One region of the Burkholderia vietnamiensis LMG 10929 genome, then DNA from elsewhere that is predicted to be linked to it. Evidence: predicted binding sites of a transcription regulator. Region 1 holds the regulator's gene; each other region holds the start of a gene.
The links. The regulator FliA, encoded in region 1, starts transcription of late flagellar genes. The targets are predictions, from matches to a motif close to CTAAAGTTTNNNNNNNNNNNGCCGNTA.
Positions count from the first base shown of each region.

Region 2: flgM (flagellar biosynthesis anti-sigma factor FlgM) is a predicted target of FliA. The motif match lies at 2,097-2,123, and genes of this name have one in related genera.
Region 3: fliS (flagellar export chaperone FliS) is a predicted target of FliA. The motif match lies at 1,909-1,935, and genes of this name have one in related genera.

Region 1 covers NZ_CP009631.1:600,263-607,110, reverse strand. The annotation lists gene flhA (flagellar biosynthesis protein FlhA) at 1-1,720, shown strand, start outside; gene flhF (flagellar biosynthesis GTPase FlhF) at 1,717-3,507, shown strand; gene AK36_RS12780 (MinD/ParA family ATP-binding protein) at 3,500-4,318, shown strand; gene AK36_RS12775 (RNA polymerase sigma factor FliA) at 4,341-5,075, shown strand; S-adenosyl-L-homocysteine riboswitch at 5,170-5,285, shown strand; gene ahcY (adenosylhomocysteinase) at 5,320-6,738, shown strand.
Region 2 covers NZ_CP009631.1:954,334-961,181, reverse strand. The annotation lists gene flgC (flagellar basal body rod protein FlgC) at 1-7, opposite strand, end outside; gene flgB (flagellar basal body rod protein FlgB) at 48-536, opposite strand; gene flgA (flagellar basal body P-ring formation chaperone FlgA) at 742-2,034, shown strand; gene flgM (flagellar biosynthesis anti-sigma factor FlgM) at 2,153-2,485, shown strand; gene AK36_RS14360 (flagella synthesis protein FlgN) at 2,571-3,011, shown strand; gene AK36_RS14355 (M24 family metallopeptidase) at 3,079-4,989, opposite strand; gene AK36_RS14350 (helix-turn-helix domain-containing protein) at 5,350-6,150, shown strand; gene AK36_RS14345 (multifunctional CCA addition/repair protein) at 6,457-6,848, opposite strand, start outside.
Region 3 covers NZ_CP009631.1:916,693-923,540, reverse strand. The annotation lists gene fliK (flagellar hook-length control protein FliK) at 1-987, opposite strand, end outside; gene AK36_RS14195 (flagellar protein FliT) at 1,070-1,402, opposite strand; gene fliS (flagellar export chaperone FliS) at 1,399-1,833, opposite strand; gene fliE (flagellar hook-basal body complex protein FliE) at 1,967-2,311, opposite strand; gene fliF (flagellar basal-body MS-ring/collar protein FliF) at 2,560-4,323, shown strand; gene fliG (flagellar motor switch protein FliG) at 4,313-5,308, shown strand; gene fliH (flagellar assembly protein FliH) at 5,301-5,981, shown strand; gene fliI (flagellar protein export ATPase FliI) at 5,975-6,848, shown strand, end outside.

The DNA of each region.
Region 1 (6,848 bases):
CATCGTCGTGTTCGTGATTCTGATGATCATCAACTTCATGGTGATCACGAAGGGCGCGGGGCGGATCGCCGAAGTGTCCGCGCGCTTCACGCTCGACGCGATGCCCGGCAAGCAGATGGCGATCGACGCCGACCTCAACGCGGGCCTCATCAACGAAGAGCAGGCGCGCAAGCGCCGCCAGGCCGTCGCGCAGGAAGCCGAGTTCTACGGGTCGATGGACGGCGCGTCGAAGTTCGTGCGCGGCGACGCGATCGCCGGCCTGATCATCATGGCGATCAACGTGATCGGCGGGCTGATCGTCGGGATGGTCCAGCACGACATGAGCTTCGCGGCGGCCGGCACCAACTACACGCTGCTGACGATCGGCGACGGCCTCGTCGCGCAGATCCCGTCGCTCGTGATTTCGACGGCGGCCGGCGTGATCGTGTCGCGCGTCGCGACCGACGAGGACATCGGCACGCAGATCACCGGCCAGCTGTTCACCAACCCGCGCGTGCTGACCATCACCGGCGCGATCATCGTGCTGATGGGCCTGATCCCCGGCATGCCGCACTTCGCGTTCCTCGCCCTCGGCGGCGGCGCGATCTGGCTGGCGCGCACGCAGGTGCGCCGCGCGGCGGCCCGCAAGGCGGCCGGCGACGTGACCGAGATCGCGCCGCCCGCCGCGCTGCCGAGCGACAGCCACGAGGCGACCTGGGACGACGTGCAGCTGATCGACCCGCTCGGCCTCGAAGTCGGCTACCGGCTGATTCCGCTGGTCGACAAGAACAGCGACGGCGAGCTGCTCAAGCGCATCAAGAGCATCCGCAAGAAGTTCGCGCAGGAGATCGGCTTCCTGCCGCCGGTGATCCACATTCGCGACAACCTCGAGCTGCGGCCGAACGCATACCGGATCGCGCTGAAGGGCGTCGAGATCGGCGCGGGCGAAGTGTTCCCGGGCCAGTGGCTCGCGATCAACCCCGGCCAGGTGACGGCCGCGCTGCCCGGCGCGGTGACGCAGGACCCGGCGTTCGGGCTGCCGGCCGTGTGGATCGACGTCGCGATGCGCGAACAGGCGCAGGTGTACGGCTACACCGTGGTCGACGCGAGCACGGTGGTCGCGACGCACCTGAACCATCTGGTGGTGCAGCACGCGGCCGAGCTGCTCGGCCGTCAGGAAGTGCAGTCGCTCGTCGAGCGCACCGGCAAGGACGCGCCGTCGCTCGTCGAGGACCTGATCCCGAAGACGATCTCGCTCACCACGCTGCAGAAAGTGCTGCAGAACCTGCTCGAGGAAGGCGTGCCGATCCGCGACATGCGCACGATCCTCGAGTCCGTGTCCGAGCACGCGGGCCGCGGCGACGCGTACGAGATCACCGCCGCGGTGCGCCTGTCGCTCGGCCGTGCGATCACGCAGCAGTGGTATCCGGGCGCGGGCGAGATGCAGGTGATGGGCCTCGACTCGAATCTCGAGCGCGTGCTGTCGCAGGCGCTCGCGACCGGCGCGAACCCGGGCCTCGAGCCCGGCCTCGCGCACAACCTTCTGACCGGCACGCAACAGGCGATGCTGCGTCAACAGAATCTCGGGCTGCCGCCGGTGCTGCTGGTGCAGCACGCGCTGCGCGCGATGCTCGCGCGCTTCCTGCGCCGCAGCCTGCCGCAACTGAAAGTGCTGTCGTACGCCGAAGTGCCGGACACACGCACGATCAAAGTCGTTAACGTCATCGGGGGTTCCGCTTGAACATTCGCAAATTCACCGGCGCGACGAGCCGCGACGCGCTGCGTCTCGTGCGCGAGGCACTCGGCGCCGATGCCGTCGTGCTGTCGAACCGCACGCTCGATGACGGCAGCGTCGAAATCGTCGCACTCGCCGACTCGGATCTCGCCGCGGTCGCGCCGCAGGCCGCCGCACGCGTGCGCGCCGCCGTGCCGCGCATGCCGGAATCGGTGCCGGCCGCCGCCGTGCCGGGCATCGTGACGCGCCCCGGCGCGACGTTCCCGCGCCCGGTCGTCAATCCGGCCGTCAATCCCTACGCAGCCGGCGACGGCGGGCTGCCCGACGTGTTCTCGTCGGTGTTCGGCGCGAGCGCCGACACGATCCAGACGTCCGAAGCGGCCGCCTTCGATGCCGCCCACCACGCCGAGGCGCAGTCGAGCGCCGCGGCAGCGTCGTCGGCCGAGCCGGCGTCGGCGCCGGCCGCCGGCGCGCCCGCCGCAGCGCCGGCCGAACCGGCCGCATGGCTCGTCGAGCATGCGAAGCGCCTCACGCAGCAGCGCGAAGCGCTCAACGCCCGCCTGCAGGGCGCGCCGGCCGCGCCCGCCGCGCCCACGCGTGCACGCCACGACGCGGCACCCGCGGCGCCGGCCGGCTGGGCGCGCGACATCGTGCGCGATGCCGAGCGCCGGATGGCGCCGCCTGCGCGTGCGAACGACGCCCGCGCCGAGAAGCCGGCCGAGCGCACGCGCCTGCCCGCCGATGCGGCCGCCGCGGTGGCCGATGCGGTGAAGGTGCGGATCGAAAGCATCGTCAACGACACGGTGATGAACGAGCTCGGCGCGATGCGCGGGATGATGGAGGAGCAGTTCGACAGCCTGATGTGGCATGACCGCCAGCGCCGCAGCCCGGTGCACGGCGCGCTGACCAAGCATCTGTTCTCGGCCGGCTTTTCCGCGCAGCTGGTGCGGATGCTGGTCGACAACCTGCCGTCCGGCGACGGCGCGCGGAGCTTCGAACAGGCGGCCGAATGGGCGCAATCGGTACTCGCCGCCAACCTGCCGGTGCTCGAAAGCGAAGACGCGCTGATGGAGCGCGGCGGCGTGTTCGCGCTGATGGGGCCGACGGGCGTCGGCAAGACCACCACCACCGCGAAGCTCGCCGCGCGCTGCGTGATGCGCTTCGGCGCGAGCAAGGTCGCGCTGCTGACCACCGACAGCTACCGGATCGGCGGCCACGAGCAATTGCGCATCTTCGGCAAGATCCTCGGCGTGCCGGTGCATGCGGTGAAGGACGCGGGCGACCTCGCGCTCGCGCTGTCCGAGCTGCGCAACAAGCACATCGTGCTGATCGACACGATCGGCATGAGCCAGCGCGATCGCGCGCTGTCCGACCAGATCGCGATGCTGCACGGCGCGAACGCACCGGTGCAGCGCCTGTTGCTGCTGAACGCGACGAGCCACGGCGACACGCTCAACGAAGTCGTTCAGGCCTACCGCAGCGCGGGCGAGCATCCGCACGGGCCGACGCCCGATCTGGCCGGCTGCATCCTGACCAAGCTCGACGAGGCGACCCATCTCGGCGGCGTGCTCGACACGGTGATCCGCTACAAGCTGCCGGTCCACTACGTGTCGACCGGCCAGAAGGTGCCGGAAAACCTGTACGTCGCGTCGACCCGGTTCCTGCTGAAGAGCGCGTTCTGCGTGCCGCGCGACGGCTCGCCGTTCGTGCCGCAGGACGAGGACATGCCGACGCTGCTGTCCGCGCTGACCGCGCGGTCCACCGCCGAACTGCACGAGGTGCGATTTGGATAAACGGATCATCGACCAGGCCGAAGGACTCCGGCGCTTGCTGGCCGGGCGGGCGTCGCGCATCGTCGCGGTGACGGGCGGCCCGCTGGGCGTCGGCTGCACGGCGGCCGTCGTGAATCTGGCAGCGGCGCTGAGCGCGCTGGGCAAGGACGTGCTCGTCGTCGACGAGCGCACCGACGTGCATTCGGCCACGGCGACGCTCGCGGGCGCATGGCTGCGCGACGGCGACCGCACGCGTACGCCGGCCGGCTTCGCGCTGTGCGCGGCCGCGGGCTTCGCACGCGACGGCTACAGCGACGAGCAGCTGAGCGACTTCGTCGACGGCCAGGCCGACATCGTGCTGGTCGATGCGCAGCTCGGCGCGGACGGCGCGTTCTCCGCGCTCGCGCGCGAGGCGCACGACGTGCTGATCGTCACGCGCGTGGCCGCGCAGGCGATCACCGAGGCATACGCGTGCATGAAGCGCCTGCATTTCGCGCACGCGGTCGCGCAGTTCCGCGTGCTGACCAATCACGTCGGCAGCCACGCGGACGCGAAGACCGCCTTCGACAACCTCGCGGGCGTCGCGAGCCGCTACCTGACGGTGTCGATCGCCGATGCCGGCTGCGTGAGCGCCGATCCGCTCGTCGAGCACGCGCGCGAGCTGATGCATACCGCGGTCGACGCGTTCCCGTCGTCGGTCGCCGCGCGCGACTACCGGCAGATCGCCGGCGACCTGCTGTACTGGCCGATGCGCCCGCGCCCCGGCTCCGGCCGCGCCGTGCACGGGGGCGGCAAGCCGTCTTACGAGGCCGGTGCGGCGCACGCCGCGTGAGCGCCACCGCAAGGAGAGAGCCATGATGTACAACGCTCAAGGAAAGATGACCCAGGCCGACGTGCTCGCGCAATACGCGCCGCTCGTGCGGCGCCTGGGCCTGCAGCTCGTCGCGAAGATGCCGGCGAGCGTGGACCTCGACGACCTGATCCAGGCCGGCATGATCGGCCTGATGGACGCGGCCGGCCGCTACAAGGAAGACCAGGGCGCGCAGTTCGAAACCTACGCGACCCAGCGCATCCGCGGCGCGATGCTCGACGAGCTGCGCAGCAACGACTGGCTGCCGCGCAGCCTGCGCAAGACGTCGCGCGAGGTCGAACACGCGGTGCACCAGGTCGAGCAGCAGCTCGGCCGCTCGGCGAGCGAGGCCGAGATCGCGCAGCACCTGAAGATGCCGCTCGACGAATATCAGGAGATGCTGCAGGACCTGCACGGCAGCCAGCTGATCTACTACGAGGATTTCGACCGCGCGGCCGACGACGAGCCGTTCCTCGACCGCTATCGCGTCGATCACGCCGATCCGCTGTCGGCGCTGCTCGACGACCATCTGCGCGGCGCGCTGGTCGATGCGATCGACCGGCTGCCCGAGCGCGAGAAGCTGCTGATGTCGCTGTACTACGAGCGCGGGCTGAATCTGCGCGAGATCGGCGCGGTGCTCGAAGTGAGCGAGTCGCGCGTGTGCCAGCTGCACAGCCAGGCGGTCGCGCGCCTGCGCGCGCGGCTGCGCGAGCAGGCGTGGGTCGGCGCGGAGAACTGAGCGGCAGCGGCGGGCGTCGCGCGCGCCGACGCCGCGCGTGCGGCCGCCCGCCCAACCCCCCATTTCTCGCCACGATTTGCTACAATCCTTCCCGTTTTCCGAGGAGCGTTGCGACGGACCGCCTGTGTCCGCCAGGCTCGGAAAGCTTCACCAAGCAGCCGTGCGGCGAAATTCGCGCCGGCTCCGCTTCCTGAACGGCGCTCACGTCACCAATTTCTAGAACTTTTTTAGAAAGGAGGGCGTGATGAACGCCATTATCGATTCGCAAGTTTCCAACGATTACGTCGTCGCCGACATGGCGCTTGCCGGCTGGGGCCGCAAGGAGCTGAACATCGCCGAGACCGAAATGCCGGGCCTCGTGCAGATTCGCGACGAATACAAGGCGCAGCAGCCGCTGAAGGGCGCGCGCATCGCCGGTTCGCTGCACATGACGATCCAGACCGGCGTGCTGATCGAGACGCTGAAGGCGCTCGGCGCCGAAGTCCGCTGGGCCTCGTGCAACATCTTCTCGACGCAGGACCACGCGGCCGCCGCGATTGTCGAGACCGGCACGCCGGTGTTCGCGTTCAAGGGCGAATCGCTCGACGAATACTGGGAGTTCTCGCACCGCATCTTCGAATGGCCGAACGGCGAATTCGCGAACATGATCCTGGACGACGGCGGCGATGCGACGCTGCTGCTGATCCTCGGCTCGAAGGCCGAGCAGGACCGTTCGGTGATCGCGAAGCCGACCAACGAGGAAGAAGTCGCGCTGTACAAGTCGATCGCGAAGCACCTCGACATCGACGCGAACTGGTACTCGAAGCGCCTCGCGCACATCAAGGGCGTGACCGAAGAGACGACGACGGGCGTGCACCGCCTGTACCAGATGGAAAAGGACGGCCGCCTGCCGTTCCCGGCGTTCAACGTGAACGACTCGGTCACCAAGTCGAAGTTCGACAACCTGTACGGCTGCCGCGAATCGCTCGTCGACGGCATCAAGCGCGCCACCGACGTGATGATCGCGGGCAAGGTCGCGGTCGTCGCGGGCTACGGCGACGTGGGCAAGGGCTGCGCGCAGTCGCTGCGCGGCCTGGGCGCGACCGTGTGGGTCACCGAAATCGATCCGATCTGCGCGCTGCAGGCGGCGATGGAAGGCTACCGCGTCGTGACGATGGAATACGCGGCCGACAAGGCCGACATCTTCGTGACGGCGACCGGCAACTACCACGTGATCAACCACGATCACATGAAGGCGATGCGTCACAACGCGATCGTCTGCAACATCGGTCACTTCGACTCGGAAATCGACGTCGCGTCGACCCGCCAGTACCAGTGGGAAAACATCAAGCCGCAGGTCGACCACATCATCTTCCCGGACGGCAAGCGCGTGATCCTGCTGGCCGAAGGCCGCCTGGTGAACCTCGGCTGCGCGACCGGCCACCCGTCGTTCGTGATGTCGAACTCGTTCGCGAACCAGACGCTCGCGCAGATCGAGCTGTTCACGCGCGGCGAACAGTACGAGAACAAGGTCTACGTGCTGCCGAAGCATCTCGACGAGAAGGTTGCGCGCCTGCACCTCGCGCGCATCGGCGCGAACCTGTCCGTGCTGTCCGACGAGCAGGCCGCGTACATCGGCGTGGAGAAGGACGGCCCGTTCAAGCCGAACCACTACCGCTACTGATGCACCGCCGCCGCCGCGCCGCGTGCGTGCCGTTTCGGCCGTGCGCGGTGCGGCGGCGCGGCGCCGGAGCGCCGCTCGTCACGCCGCGTGCGCTCGCGCGCGGCGCGGCC
Region 2 (6,848 bases), 350 kb from region 1:
AGGGCATGGTGGCTCCTGGTGCTCGGATTCGATGGCGGGGCGCGCCGTTACTGGTTGCTCGTGATCGCGGCGATCATCGTCTTGATCTGCTGGGTCATCACGGTCATGCCGCTCTCGTAGTGCAGCGCGTTGTTCGCGAATTGCACGCGCTCGACGTCGAGGTCGACCGTGTTGCCGTCGAGCGACGGCTGCAGCGGCATCCGGTACTGCGCGCGACCGTAGTCGTCGGCCGGGCCGCCGGTCGGGATCAGCTTCGCGGCGCCGGCCATGTGGCCGGGCGCGGTGGACACCATCGTCATCCCGCTCGTCACGCCGGCCGGCTGCGCCATCGGCAGTTGCGCGGCGTTGCTCGGCGCGAGGCCGCCGTCCGTCTGCTTCAGCGAGCGCGCGAGCGCCGACGCGAAATCGACGTCGCGCGCCTGATAGCCCGGCGTGTCGGCGTTCGCGATGTTCGACGACAACAGTTCCTGCCGATAGGCGCGCACGTCGAGCGCCTGTCGGCCGAACGCGAATTCGGCATCGAGTTTGTCCAGCATGTGTGCGTCTCTCCAGATGAAGCGCTGCACGCCCCCCGCGCCGGATGGCGACCCAAGGGGCTTTTTTCCATGACACCGATGGTAGGGGTGCGGCACAACCCGCAATCGGACGAATAACGCGCCAAAGGCCCCCTCTATTCATCGTTTGCGCGACGGCCCCGCTGCCTAGAATGCGAATCGGATCAACGGTTTCGAGGACACGGCGATGACAGGCAGCGCACTTCGCAACGACGGCGCACGCGGCAAGCGCGTGCGGCGTGCGTTCGCGCTCGCCGCGGCGTTGTGGCTCGCGGCGCCGGGCGCGCACGCGGACGACGCGATGATCGTGATCCCGGGGCGCGGCGAGACGGTCGAGACCGCGCTCGCCCATGCGAGCGTGGCGGGCGTGGCGGGCGTGGCGGGCGTGGCGGGCGTGGGACAACCGGGCCGCGGCGGCGCGGGCGTTGCAACGGTCGCGGGCAGCGGCGCGGCGCCGGTCGGGAATGCCGGTGCCGGCATGGTCGGCGCGGGCACGGTTGCACCTGCCGCGCAGCCGGCCGGCACGATGGTCGTGGTCGACGTCCCGGCGCCGGCTGCGGTGCCGAGCGTCGCACCGCGCGCCGCCTACGCGGACGCGCGCGCCAATTCCGTCAGCAGCGCCTATGCCGCGCACGCCGCTAACGCCTCCAATTTCGCCGGTTCCCGCTACGCCGCACCGCGCGCTGCCGATCCGGGCGCCGTGGCGACCGTCGTCGCCGGCGCGCCCGAACCGGCGTCGAACCCGACGCGGCCGGCCTTCGCCCGCGCGGCCGCCGTGCGCACCGCTTACGCTGCGCCGGCGCCTGCCGCGCCCGCGCCCCAGCCGGCCGCCGCGGCACAGCCTGCGACCCCGCCCGGCCAGCAAGACCCCGAATCGATCCGGCGCAGCGCGCTCGCGTTCCTGCAGCAGCAGATCGCGGGGCTGCCCGGCAAGACCACCACGACGGTCGCCGCCGCGTTTCCGCGCGGGCTCGCCGAATGCACGACGCTCGAGCCGTTCCTGCCGACCGGCGCGCGCCTGTGGGGCCGCACGACGGTCGGCGTGCGCTGCGCGGGCGCGCGGCCGTGGACGGTCTATCTGCAGGCGAAGGTCACCGTGCAGGCCACCTATTACGTCGCCGCGCGGCAGATCGCGCCGGGCGAGCCGCTCACCGCCGCCGACCTGATCGCCCGCAACGGCGACCTGACGGTGCTGCCGCTCGCGGTGATCACCGATCCGGCGCAGGCGATCGGCGCGACCTCGCTCGCGCGGATCGCGGCCGGGCTGCCGTTGCGCCAGGACATGCTCAAGAGCGCCGCGTCGGTGTCGGCCGGCCAGACGGTGCGGGTGGTCGCGGCCGGCCCCGGTTTCACGATCTCGGCCGAGGGCAACGCGCTCGCGAACGCGGCGCCGGGCCAGTCGGTGCGGGTCAGGATGGCGGCCGGTCAGATCGTCACGGCGATCGTCAAGGACGCCGGCACGGTGGAAATTCCGCTATAGGGACCGAACCCACCGCAACATTGCAAAGAATTGTTTATTCGGAGAATTTCGCACCCGCGATGCTAAAGTTCGGGCCGGCCCGGCCGTTATCTGGGTCAAACCGAACAGGAAAACCATCGTGAAAATCGATTCCACTCCGAACCCGAGCCCACTCGCGCCCACCGGCAACGGCGCGACCCGCGCGCAATCCGGCGCGGCTTCGTCGTCGTCCGCGCAGGCCGGCGACGCTGGATCGACCGGCGGCGACACGAGCGTGAACCTGTCGGGTCTGTCGGGACAGCTGCGTTCGCTGTCAGCCTCCGGCAGCGCCGACATCAACACGGCGCTGGTCCAGTCGATCAAGGACGCATTGAAGGACGGCTCGTTGACGATCGACGTGAACAAGATCGCCGACGGCGTACTGAATACCGCCCGCGACCTGCTGCAACGGCAGCGCTCGCAGAGCAACTGAGCCGGCCCGGGGCCCGTCACGCCCTGACCGGTCCCCTGGATGGCCGGCATGCGGGAACGCGTGCCGGCGCGACGAGCATGACGCGATGAGAGAAGAGCTGCTGGCCACGGTCAACGACGAACACGCGACGGTCGAAGCGTTCGCGTCGCTGCTCGCGTATGAAGAAAAGGCGCTGACGACGCCGCAGCCGCTCGACATGCTGCCGGGTATCGTCGAAAAGAAGAGCGAGCTGATCGATCGGCTCGCGCAGCTCGAGCGCACGCGCGACGCGCAGCTGTCGGCGCTCGGCTTTCCGGCCGGCAAGAAAGGCATGGATCAGGCCGCCGAGCGCGACGCGCGTCTCGCCGGCCGCTGGCAACTGCTGCTGCAGGCCACCGAACGCGCGCGCCAGGCCAATGCGACCAACGGGATGCTGATCCGGATCCGGATGGACTACAACGATCGCGCGCTCGCGGTGCTGCGCTCGGCGTCCGCGCCGGCCGGCGTCTACGGGCCGGACGGACGCGTGTCGGCGCTGATGCGCTGAGCGCCGCGCGCGCCGCAGCGCCGGCGCCCCGTCGCATCATGCGCGGCCGCGCCGCACTACCCTTCCTTTACAGCAACGGACACGCGGTGACCTGCGTGCCGCGTTGCGCGCAAAGCCGTTCGTAGTCGCGCAGATACGCGCGCTCGTCGTCGTCGAGCAGCGCGACGTCGATCAGGTCCCAGTCGTAGCCCACGGTGACGAGGTTTTCGAACGCGACGGTGCCCGCTTCGGCGTCGTCCGGGTGGACGATCACGATGTTCTCGATCCGCACGCCGCCCTTGCCCGGCAGGTAGATACCCGGTTCGACCGAAATCACCGCATTCGGCACCAGCCCGTACGACGCGCCGGGCGCGAAGCGCACGCCGCCCTCGTGCACGTGGATGCCGACGCCGTGACCGGTGCCGTGGCCGTAATCGTAGCCGTGGTCGCGGCACACCTGGCGCACCGTCGCATCGACGTCGCCGCACGTCGCCGTGTTCGGGAAGCGCGTGACGAGCCCCTTGATGCAGGCCTTCAGCGCGACCGTGTAGATTTCGCGCTGCCACGGCTGCGCGACCGTCTCCGCTCGCGTGCGACGCAGCACCACGCGCGTGCAGTCGGTCGCGAAGCCGGCGTCGTAGTACGCGCCGCTGTCGAGCAGCACGAGTTCGCCCTCGGTCAGTTCGACGTCGGCGCTCGCCTCCGTGTAATGCGCGAACGCGCTGTTCGCGCCGTTCGCGGCGATCGACGGGAACGTCAGCGCGACGGCCGAGCGCGCGCCGTACGCGTCGTTGATCTTGCGCGCCAGGTCGTATTCGGTGTGGCGCCGTCCCGGCTCGCCGGTCTTGGCCCAGCGCATCGTCTCGGCGATCGCTGCCGAGCTGCGCGCGAACGCATCGCGAAAGCGCTCGAGCGCCGCCGGCGTCTTGCTCGCCCGCAGCGCCTCGACCGGGTTGAAATCGGCGTGGCGCGCATGCGGCCAGACGCGCCGCACCGATTCGACGAGCGCGCAGTTGACCGATTCGAAGCCGTAGCAGACGTGCTCGACGGCGAAGCGGGCGAGGAAGCGCTCCAGTTCGGCGAAGTCGCGCCGGATCACGTGCAACGCCGGGTACGACGGCAGGTCGACCGCACAGCGGTCGCAGCCTTCGGGCAGGAACAGCGCGACCTGCTCGCCGAGCACGAACAGGAAGCCGAGATGCGACGACGCATTCGGGATGTGATAGCCGCGGCTGTTCAGCAGATAGGCGAGATCGTCGGACGCGCAGGTGAGGAAGGCAGTCGTGGGGGGCGTCGTGTCGCTCGTCGTGGCGGTCGCCGTGGCGGTCGCCGTGTCGCTCGCCGTGTCGCTCGCCGTGGCGGTGTGCGCGGCGAGCCGGCCGTTCAGCGCGTCGAGGTTCTGCGCGACGCTCACGCCGGTCGTCGCCTCCGGCAACCCGAAGATCGGCCGTTCGACGACCCAGCCCGGCAGCGCGATCGCGCGATCGATTTCGCGCGACGTGAGGCTCACCCAGTCGAGCGACGCGGGCTGCGTCTGCGCGAGCAGCCGGTCGCGCTGCGCGATGCTGATCCGCCACGCGTCGTAGCCGACCCGCGCGAGCCGCGCCGCGTGCGTGACCAGCCAGCCGGCGAGCGCCTGCCAGATCGTCACGTCGATGCCGAGCTTCACGACCTGCACGCGCGCCGGGTCGCACTGCCGTTCGGCCTGCAGGTGATAGCGGCCGTCGACGAACAGCACGAACGGCGGGATGCCGAGCGCGTGCGCCGTCGCCGCGCTCAGGAAGATTCCGCAGCCGGCCGAGCCGTCGAAGCCCGACAGCGCATAGCGCGGGTTGTTGCAGCGCGGCAGGTATTCGGTGATGTACTCGTCCTGCGACGTGACCACGACCGCATCGAGCCGCGCGGCGTCGAGCAGGCGCGACAGGCCGGCCTGCGTGTCGGCGACGCGCGCATCGTACGCGGCAAGGCCGGAGAAGCTGAATTGGAGTCGATCGATCATCGGATACCCGTCATTGATTGTTGTCGACGGCCGGCGGCGGCGTGGCGGCGAACGCCCCGACGCTGCGGCTCAATTTTTGTCCTACTTAACTTTGTTTGATGAGGGACAAAATCTAGAGCACGCATACAGGGCGGTCAAGCGCAAATTTTCGTAGGGCTAAAATTACCGATCGTGACGCGGCGGCCCGCTCGGCGACCACCGACGGCTACGGGCGGCGTCACGATGCCGCGGGTACAATGCGCCGGCATCGCCGCCCGACGGCCGTGCCGCGGGCGATGCGCGGCATGCTGGGGCGCGGCCGCCGCGCCGCGTGTTGCGCGCTTTCCGGTTCGTTGCCACGAGTTGCCACGAAAGAGATTCATGGATTCAGACATCATGCGTATCGGCCAGCGCATTCGGCGCCTGCGCCGGGAAGCGAAGAAGACGCTGCTGGAAGTCGCGACCGAAGCGCACCTGTCGGTCGGCTTCCTGTCGCAGGTCGAGCGCAATCTGACCGGCATCTCGCTGTCGTCGCTGGTCAACGTCGCGAACGCGCTGAAGGTGCCGCTCGGCACGCTGATCGACCAGCCGCGCCAGGCGAAGCCCGATTCGCACGCGGGCCGCCGCGAGCCTTATGCGCTCGACGCGGCGTCGCAGTGGTACGAGCGGCTGTCGACGACCTTCGACGGCAGCCAGATCAATGCGCTGAAGGTGCGGATGATGGAGGGCTACCGGTCGGAGTGGGTCGCGCACGGCGGCGACGAGTTCGTGTACGTGCTCGCCGGCCGCGTGTGCTACACGATCGGCAAGCGCGATTACCCGCTGTCGGCCGGCGATTCGCTGCATTTCGATGCGAGGAAGCGCCATCGCGTCGCCAATGTCGGCGACGGGCCGGCCGAGCTGATCGCGGTCGGCACGCTGCCGCTGTTCGACGACGGTGCGGAATTGGGCTCGGCGGCCATGAAGATCAGGCTGCTCGCGCGCGAGGCCGGCGCGACGCCCGGCGAGCCGCGCGTGAGCCGGCGCGAATCGGTGTCGAATGGCGTGCGGGCCGAGGACGAGCCGGCCGCCTCAGCCGCTGGCACACCGGCGCGTGGCACGACACAGCCGGCCGGCGGGAAACCACGCGCGGCCGCGGGCAAGGGCCGGGTTGCCGCGGCACGCGCGCGGACGAAGCAGTGAATCGGCCGGGCTGGGATTGACGAGACGCGACAAGCCGGCCGTGACTGGATGGGCCGCGATTAACCGGGCCACGATTGGCCGGGCCGGGATTGGGCGGGCTGGGATTCAACGGGTCGAAATTCGTTGGGCCAGGATGCGCCGGGTCGTGATCCGTCGGGCCAACACACGCATGACCCAGACGGGCCGAGCCTCAACAAGCCGCGCCGCGCTCATCCGGGCGTAACCGGCCGCGCCGTAATCGACCCGGCCGCGATCCCCCCCGCCGCGACGAGCCACCCGGCCCCCACCCCACCACCCGCCCCTCGCCTATTCCGCGATCGCCAGCGCCTGCTTGACCGCGTCGATCCGTGCGCGATGCACGGCGTCCTTGATCTGCATCGCATCGTTGCCGATACCGCGCGCGATCGCGCCGGCATCGACGCTGCGCGCCGCGACCAGCGCCACGCGCAGCCGCTCGGCCTGCGGATACGGCTGCGTGTCGAGCCCGAGGCGGCCGCGCGCATCCGATTCGCACGCCTGCAGCATCTCGGCGAAGCGCGCCGGCTTGCGCAGCGCGTCGCTGCGCTCGAACAGCCGCACCAGCGCGGCCGCGCCCATCTCCATCACGCGATGCAGGTTGCCGTGCTCGCGCGCGACCACCAGCGCGAGGTCGCGGCATTCGTTCGGCACCCGCAGCCGCTCGCACAACGGCTTGATCA
Region 3 (6,848 bases), 320 kb from region 1:
GGTCCAGCGGAACTGGTCGGTCGCGAGGGCATCGAGTTGCTGCCTCACGATCGCGACGGCCGCCGGATGCACGGCCGCCGACGACTGCGGCTGCGCCTGCGGATCGGCCGACGCGGCGGCCAGCGCGGCGCGCGCGGGCGTCGCCCAGTGCGCGTCGGGCAGTTCGCCGAGCGGATCGGCCATGCCGGCCGCGCCCGGCGCACCACCGCGCGCGGCCGCCGACGCGTTCGGCATCGATGCATGCGGCGCGGCGCTGCCCGCCGCCGACGCACCGGACGACACGGCGGCGCGCGCAGCCGGCAGCGGCGCGCGCTGCGCGAGCAGTTCGTCGAGCGGGTCGGGTGCGTCGTGCTGCGCGGCGTCGGCGGCCGTCTGCACCGGCACCGTCGCGAGCCGCGCCTGCGGTTCGCGCATCAGCGCGGCGAGCGGACGCTGGCCGGCAAGCCACTGCGCGAGATGCGATTCGTAGAACAGGCCGCTTTCGCTCACGGCCTGCGCGAGCGCCGCGCGCAGCGCCGCCGTGGGCGGCGCGGCGGGCGTATCGCGCACGGCCGCGGCGGCGTTCGCGGCGGTCGCGGCCGATGGCGTTGAAGAAGAAGGAGAAGAAGACGAAGCAGGCGAGGACGAAGCAGGCGCAGACGCCGCCGCAGCGGCCGCACCCGGCTGCGCGCCGTCGGGCGACGCAGTCAGCGCATTCAGCAGCACGGTCGGATCGGCCAGCAGCGGTGCGCGCCCGGCGATCGCGGGCGTCGCGACGACGCCCGAACGCGAGATCGCATCGAGCACCAGCGCGACGTCGGACAGCGCGGTCTGCGCCGAAGCGGGCGGCGCGGCCGGCTGCGCGAGCGCAGGCGCCGCCGACGCCACGCCGGCGCCCGGCGTGCCGACCTGCGCGGCGCCGCTGCCGGCGGGCGCCGTCACGGTGGTCAGCAGACTGTCGATGCGGCTCGTCAGCAAGGCGGCCGCAACGGGGTCGATACCGGTCATGATCGGAGCCTGCTCACCTCAGCCACTTCGTTGCAAATCCGGAATCGGGGCCCGCGGCAAGCGCCGCCCCGGCAAACGGGCCTTACCCGCGCGCGCGATACAGATCGGTCAATACGCGGCTCGAGCGGCGCGCCTCGAACAGCCCCGACAGCCGGGCCATGTCCGGGCTGGCGAGATCGCGGATCGCGGCGTCGTCGGCCAGGATCCGGCGAATCAATTCGAGCTTGCGGCCCCGCTCGGGCTCGTCGAGCGCAACGCCCGGTGCGGCCTCCTTCAACTCGTCGACGAGGCGCAGGAACTCCACCTGCAGCGCCGGCAACACGCTCCAGTCGGCAGCGCGCGCAGCGCTCAGCATCTGGCCGGACACGGCCGCGAGCGCCTCGTAGCTAGCGAAGTATTGGGCCTTGCCGTTCATCTGGCCGCATCCGCAGCCTGCTGCGCGGCCATCCGGGCGACTTCGGGCGCAATGCCCGTCCAAGCTTCCTCGAGCGTGGCGAGCAGCCCGTCGACCTCGACCAGCATCGCGTCGCTGCCCTGCGCGTTGGCCTGCAGCAGCCGGCGGCCCATGTAGGTGTACAGCGCGTCGAGCCGCGCGGCGATCTCGCCGCCGACGTCGCGGTTCAGCGACGCCTGCAGCCCGCTCTCGACGATCGAGATGGCTTTGCCGATCGCTTCGCCGCGAGCGGCCACGTTGCCCTGCTGCAAATGCATGCGCCCCAGTGCGATCGCCTGGCGCGCGCCCTGATACAGCATCGCGATCAGCCGGTGCGGCGACGCGCCCATCACGCCCGTCTCGACGCCGACGCGCGCGTATGCGCTGGCTCCAGCGTGCCCTGGCGAAAACATGCGCTTCTCCTTGTGATGCGTTGGCTATGCGGTAGCCGCCGCCCTGCATCGCACGACGCGGCCCTGTTCCGGAGTTATCGGAAGGGAATTGAAAACCTTTAGGCGCGCACGCGGCCGCCCCGCCCGCGGGACATCACACCGACATCTGCATGACCTCGTTGTAAGCGCTCACCAGCTTGTTGCGGACCTGGAGGCCGAACTGGAAGCCGATGTTGGCCTTCTGCATGTCGACCATCACGTCGTTCAGCGACACGTTCGCCGCGCCGACCTCGAACGCGCGGGCCTCGCCGAGCGCATGTTGCTGGTCGCCGCTGATCTTGTCGAGCGACGCCTTCATCGCGCTCGCGAAGGTCCCCGCCGTGGCCGCGCCCGAGCCGGCGAGCGCCGCCGCCGGGCTGGCCACGCCGCCGTTCGCCTGCGCGGCCATCGCCTGCATTTGTTGCAATACCGACCCGATTCCGCTGACGTTGGCAACCATGCTGTCCCCAGACACAAGAGAAGAGACCCGGACGTCCCGGGCGACCCGCCGGCGCCGCACCATGCGCACCATGCCGGATAGCGAAAAAGGATAGCAGCGCGGCCCGCGCCAAAGCCGAGAAAGTACGGGGGAAACCCGGCTCTTTTCGGGCGATCGGAGTCGCGCTCCGGTCCCGATAATCGCATCGTGTCATTGTCCGTCCGCTCGCCTGAGCGGCTCAGTCGTCCCGCTCCGGAGAAACTCCTCGCATGGATTCGCAGGCCAACTCGCTGATCAACCCCGACGCTCGCACGGGCCTCGCCGGCCCGGTGCCAGGCGCAACCGCGGCCGCCGCGTTGCCGGGCGCGGGCGCTGCCGGCGCTGACTTCGGGTTCGGCGGCTTCGCGGAACGGATTCCGGGCATCGCACGGATGAAGGGCAACCCGAAGCTGCCGTTCCTGATCGCCGTCGCGTTTGCGATCGCCGCGATTACCGCCCTCGTGCTGTGGAGCCGCACGCCCGACTATCGCGTGCTCTACAGCAACCTGTCCGACCGTGACGGCGGCGCGATCATCGCCGCGCTCCAGCAGGCAAACGTTCCCTACAAGTTCGCCGACGCCGGCGGCGCGATCCTGGTGCCGTCGAACCAGGTGCACGAAACGCGGCTGAAGCTCGCGGCGATGGGCCTGCCGAAGGGCGGCTCGGTCGGCTTCGAGCTGATGGACAACCAGAAATTCGGCATCAGCCAGTTCGCCGAGCAGGTGAACTACCAGCGCGCGCTCGAAGGCGAGCTGCAGCGCACGATCGAATCGATCAACGCCGTGCGCGGCGCGCGCGTGCATCTCGCGATCCCGAAGCCGTCGGTGTTCGTGCGCGACAAGGAAGCACCGAGCGCGTCGGTGTTCATCGACCTCTACCCCGGCCGCGTGCTCGACGAGGGCCAGGTGCAGGCGATCACGCGAATGGTGTCGTCGGGCGTGCCCGACATGCCGGCGAAGAACGTGACGATCGTCGACCAGGACGGCAACCTGCTGACGCAGCCGGCCTCGGCGTCCGGCCTCGACGCGAGCCAGCTCAAGTACGTGCAGCAGGTCGAGCGCAATACGCAGAAGCGCATCGATTCGATCCTCGCGCCGATCTTCGGCACCGGCAACGCGCGCTCGCAGGTCAGCGCGGACATCGATTTCTCGAAGCTCGAACAGACCTCGGAAAGCTACGGCCCGAACGGCACGCCGCAGCAGGCCGCGATCCGCAGCCAGCAGACCAGCAGCGCGACCGAACTCGCGCAGGGCGGCGCGTCGGGCGTGCCGGGCGCGCTGTCGAACACGCCGCCGCAGCCGGCGTCCGCGCCGATCGTCGCGGGCAACGGCCAGAGCGGGCCGCAGTCGACGCCGGTGAGCGACCGCAAGGACCAGACGACCAACTACGAGCTCGACAAGACGATCCGCCACGTCGAGCAGCCGATGGGCAACGTGAAGCGGCTGTCGGTCGCGGTGGTCGTCAACTATCAGCCGGTGGCCGACGCGAAGGGCCACGTGACGATGCAGCCGCTGCCGCCCGCGAAGCTCGCGCAGATCGAGCAGCTCGTGAAGGACGCGATGGGCTACGACGAGAAGCGCGGCGACTCGGTGAACGTCGTGAACAGCGCGTTCTCGACCGCGAACGACCCGTACGCCGACCTGCCGTGGTGGCGCCAGCCGGACATGATCGAGATGGCGAAGGAAGCCGCGAAGTGGCTCGGCATCGCGGCGGCCGCGGCGGCGCTCTACTTCATGTTCGTGCGCCCGGCGATGCGCCGCGCGTTCCCGCCGCCCGAGCCGCCCGCGCCGGCGCTCGCGGCGCCGGAGGACACGGTCGTGCTCGACGGCCTGCCCGCGCCGGAGGCGGCCGCCGAGCCCGATCCGATGCTGCTCGGCTTCGAGAACGAGAAGAACCGCTACGAACGCAACCTCGACTACGCGCGCACGATCGCCCGCCAGGATCCGAAGATCGTCGCCACCGTCGTGAAGAACTGGGTGTCCGATGAACGCTGAAGGCCTGAACAAGAGCGCGCTCCTGCTGATGTCGATCGGCGAGGAAGAGGCCGCTGAAGTATTCAAGTTCCTCGCGCCGCGCGAGGTGCAGAAGATCGGCGCCGCGATGGCCGCGCTGAAGAACGTCACGCGCGAGCAGGTCGAGGAAGTGCTGCAGGAGTTCGCGCGCGAAGCGGAGCAGCACACCGCGCTGTCGCTCGATTCCGGCGACTACATCCGCTCGGTGCTGACCAAGGCGCTCGGCGAGGACAAGGCCGGCGTGCTGATCGACCGGATCCTGCAGGGCAGCGACACGAGCGGCATCGAAGGCCTGAAGTGGATGGATTCGGCCGCCGTCGCCGAGCTGATCAAGAACGAGCATCCGCAGATCATCGCGACGATCCTCGTGCACCTCGACCGCGACCAGGCGTCGGAAATCGCGTCGTGCTTCACCGAACGGCTGCGCAACGACGTGCTGCTGCGGATCGCGACGCTCGACGGCATCCAGCCGGCCGCGCTGCGCGAGCTCGACGACGTGCTGACCGGCCTGCTGTCCGGCAGCGACAACCTGAAGCGCAGCCCGATGGGCGGCATCCGCACCGCGGCCGAGATCCTGAACTTCATGACGAGCCATCATGAGGAAGGCGTGCTCGAAAACGTGCGCCAGTACGACGCCGATCTCGCGCAGAAGATCGTCGACCAGATGTTCGTGTTCGAGAACCTGCTCGACCTCGAGGATCGCGCGATCCAGATGGTGCTGAAGGAAGTCGAATCCGAGACGCTGATCATCGCGCTGAAGGGCGCGCCGCCCGCGCTGCGCCAGAAGTTCCTCGCGAACATGTCGCAGCGCGCAGCCGAGCTGCTCGCCGAGGATCTCGACGCGCGCGGCCCGGTGCGCGTGTCCGAAGTCGAGACGCAGCAGCGCCGCATCCTGCAGATCGTGCGCAACCTCGCCGAGAGCGGCCAGATCGTGCTAGGCGGCAAGGCGGAAGACGCATATGTCTGATGCCGCGCGCGATCGCGCCACGCTCACCGCGTACCAGCGGTGGGAGATGGCGTCGTTCGACCCGCCCCCGCCGCCTCCGCCGCCCGACGACGCGGCCGCCGCGGCCGCCGCGCTCGCCGAGGAACTGCAGCGCGTGCGCGACGCCGCCCATGCGGAAGGCCACGCGGCCGGCCACGTCGACGGCCAGGCGCGCGGCTACCAGGCCGGCTTCGAGCAGGGCCGCGAGCAGGGCTATGCGGCCGGCCAGGCCGAAGCCCGCGAGCAGGCCGCGCAGCTTGCCGCGCTGGCCGTATCGTTTCGCGAGGCCGTGTCGCAGGCCGAGCACGATCTCGCGTCCGATCTCGCGCAGCTCGCGCTCGACATCGCGCAGCAGGTCGTGCGTCAGCACGTGAAGCACGATCCCGCCGCGCTGGTCGCGGCCGTGCGCGACGTGCTCGCCGCCGAACCGGCGCTGTCCGGCGCCCCGCATCTCGTCGTGAATCCGGCCGACCTGCCCGTCGTCGAAGCCTATCTGCAGGACGATCTCGACACGCTCGGCTGGAGCGTGCGCACCGACGCGTCGATCGAACGCGGCGGCTGCCGCGCGCACGCCGCCACCGGCGAGGTCGACGCGACGCTGCCCACCCGCTGGCAGCGCGTCGCCGCCGCGATCGGCAAGGTGAGCACGTGGTGACGCGCTCGCCCGAGCAGCTCGCGCACGACGGCTTGACGCCGCTCGAGCGCGAACTCGCGCTCGCGTCGTTCGGGCCAGAAGGCGCGCCGGGCGCAGAGCCCGCCGCCGCGAGCGCGCCGGCCGACACGCGGCACGCGCCGCACAATCCGCACCTCGAACATTGGCGCACGCATCTGCACACGCTCGCGACGCGCAGCCAGCGCGCGCTGCCGCTGCGGCCCTGCGGGCGCCTCACGCGCGCGGCGGGGCTCGTGCTCGAAGCGATCGGCCTGCGGCTGTCGGTCGGCGCCGAATGCACGATCGAGCTGCCCCCCGGCAGCACGCTGCCGTACGCGCAAGCGGAAGTCGTCGGCTTCTCCGGCGAGCGCCTGTTCCTGATGCCGACCACCGACGTGGCCGGCGTGTTGCCCGGCGCGCGCGTGTGGCCGCTCGAAGCCGCCCCCGTCGCCGATCCGCTCGCGGGCGCGAAACGGCTGCCGGTCGGCTGGGAAATGCTCGGGCGCGTCGTCGACGCGTCGGGCCGCCCGCTCGACGGCCTCGGCCCGCTCGCGGCGAAGGTCGACGCGCCGCTGTCCGCGCCGTCGATCAACCCGCTCGATCGCGAACCGATTCATCACGTGCTCGACGTCGGCGTACGCGCGATCAACGGCCTGCTCACCGTCGGCCGCGGGCAGCGCATGGGCCTGTTCGCGGGTTCCGGCGTCGGCAAGTCGGTGCTGCTCGGCACGATGGCGCGCTACACGAGCGCGGAAGTGATCGTGATCGGGCTGATCGGCGAACGCGGCCGCGAAGTGAAGGAATTCATCGAGCAGATCCTCGGCGAGGACGGCCTCGCGCGCTCGGTCGTCGTCGCGGCGCCGGCCGACG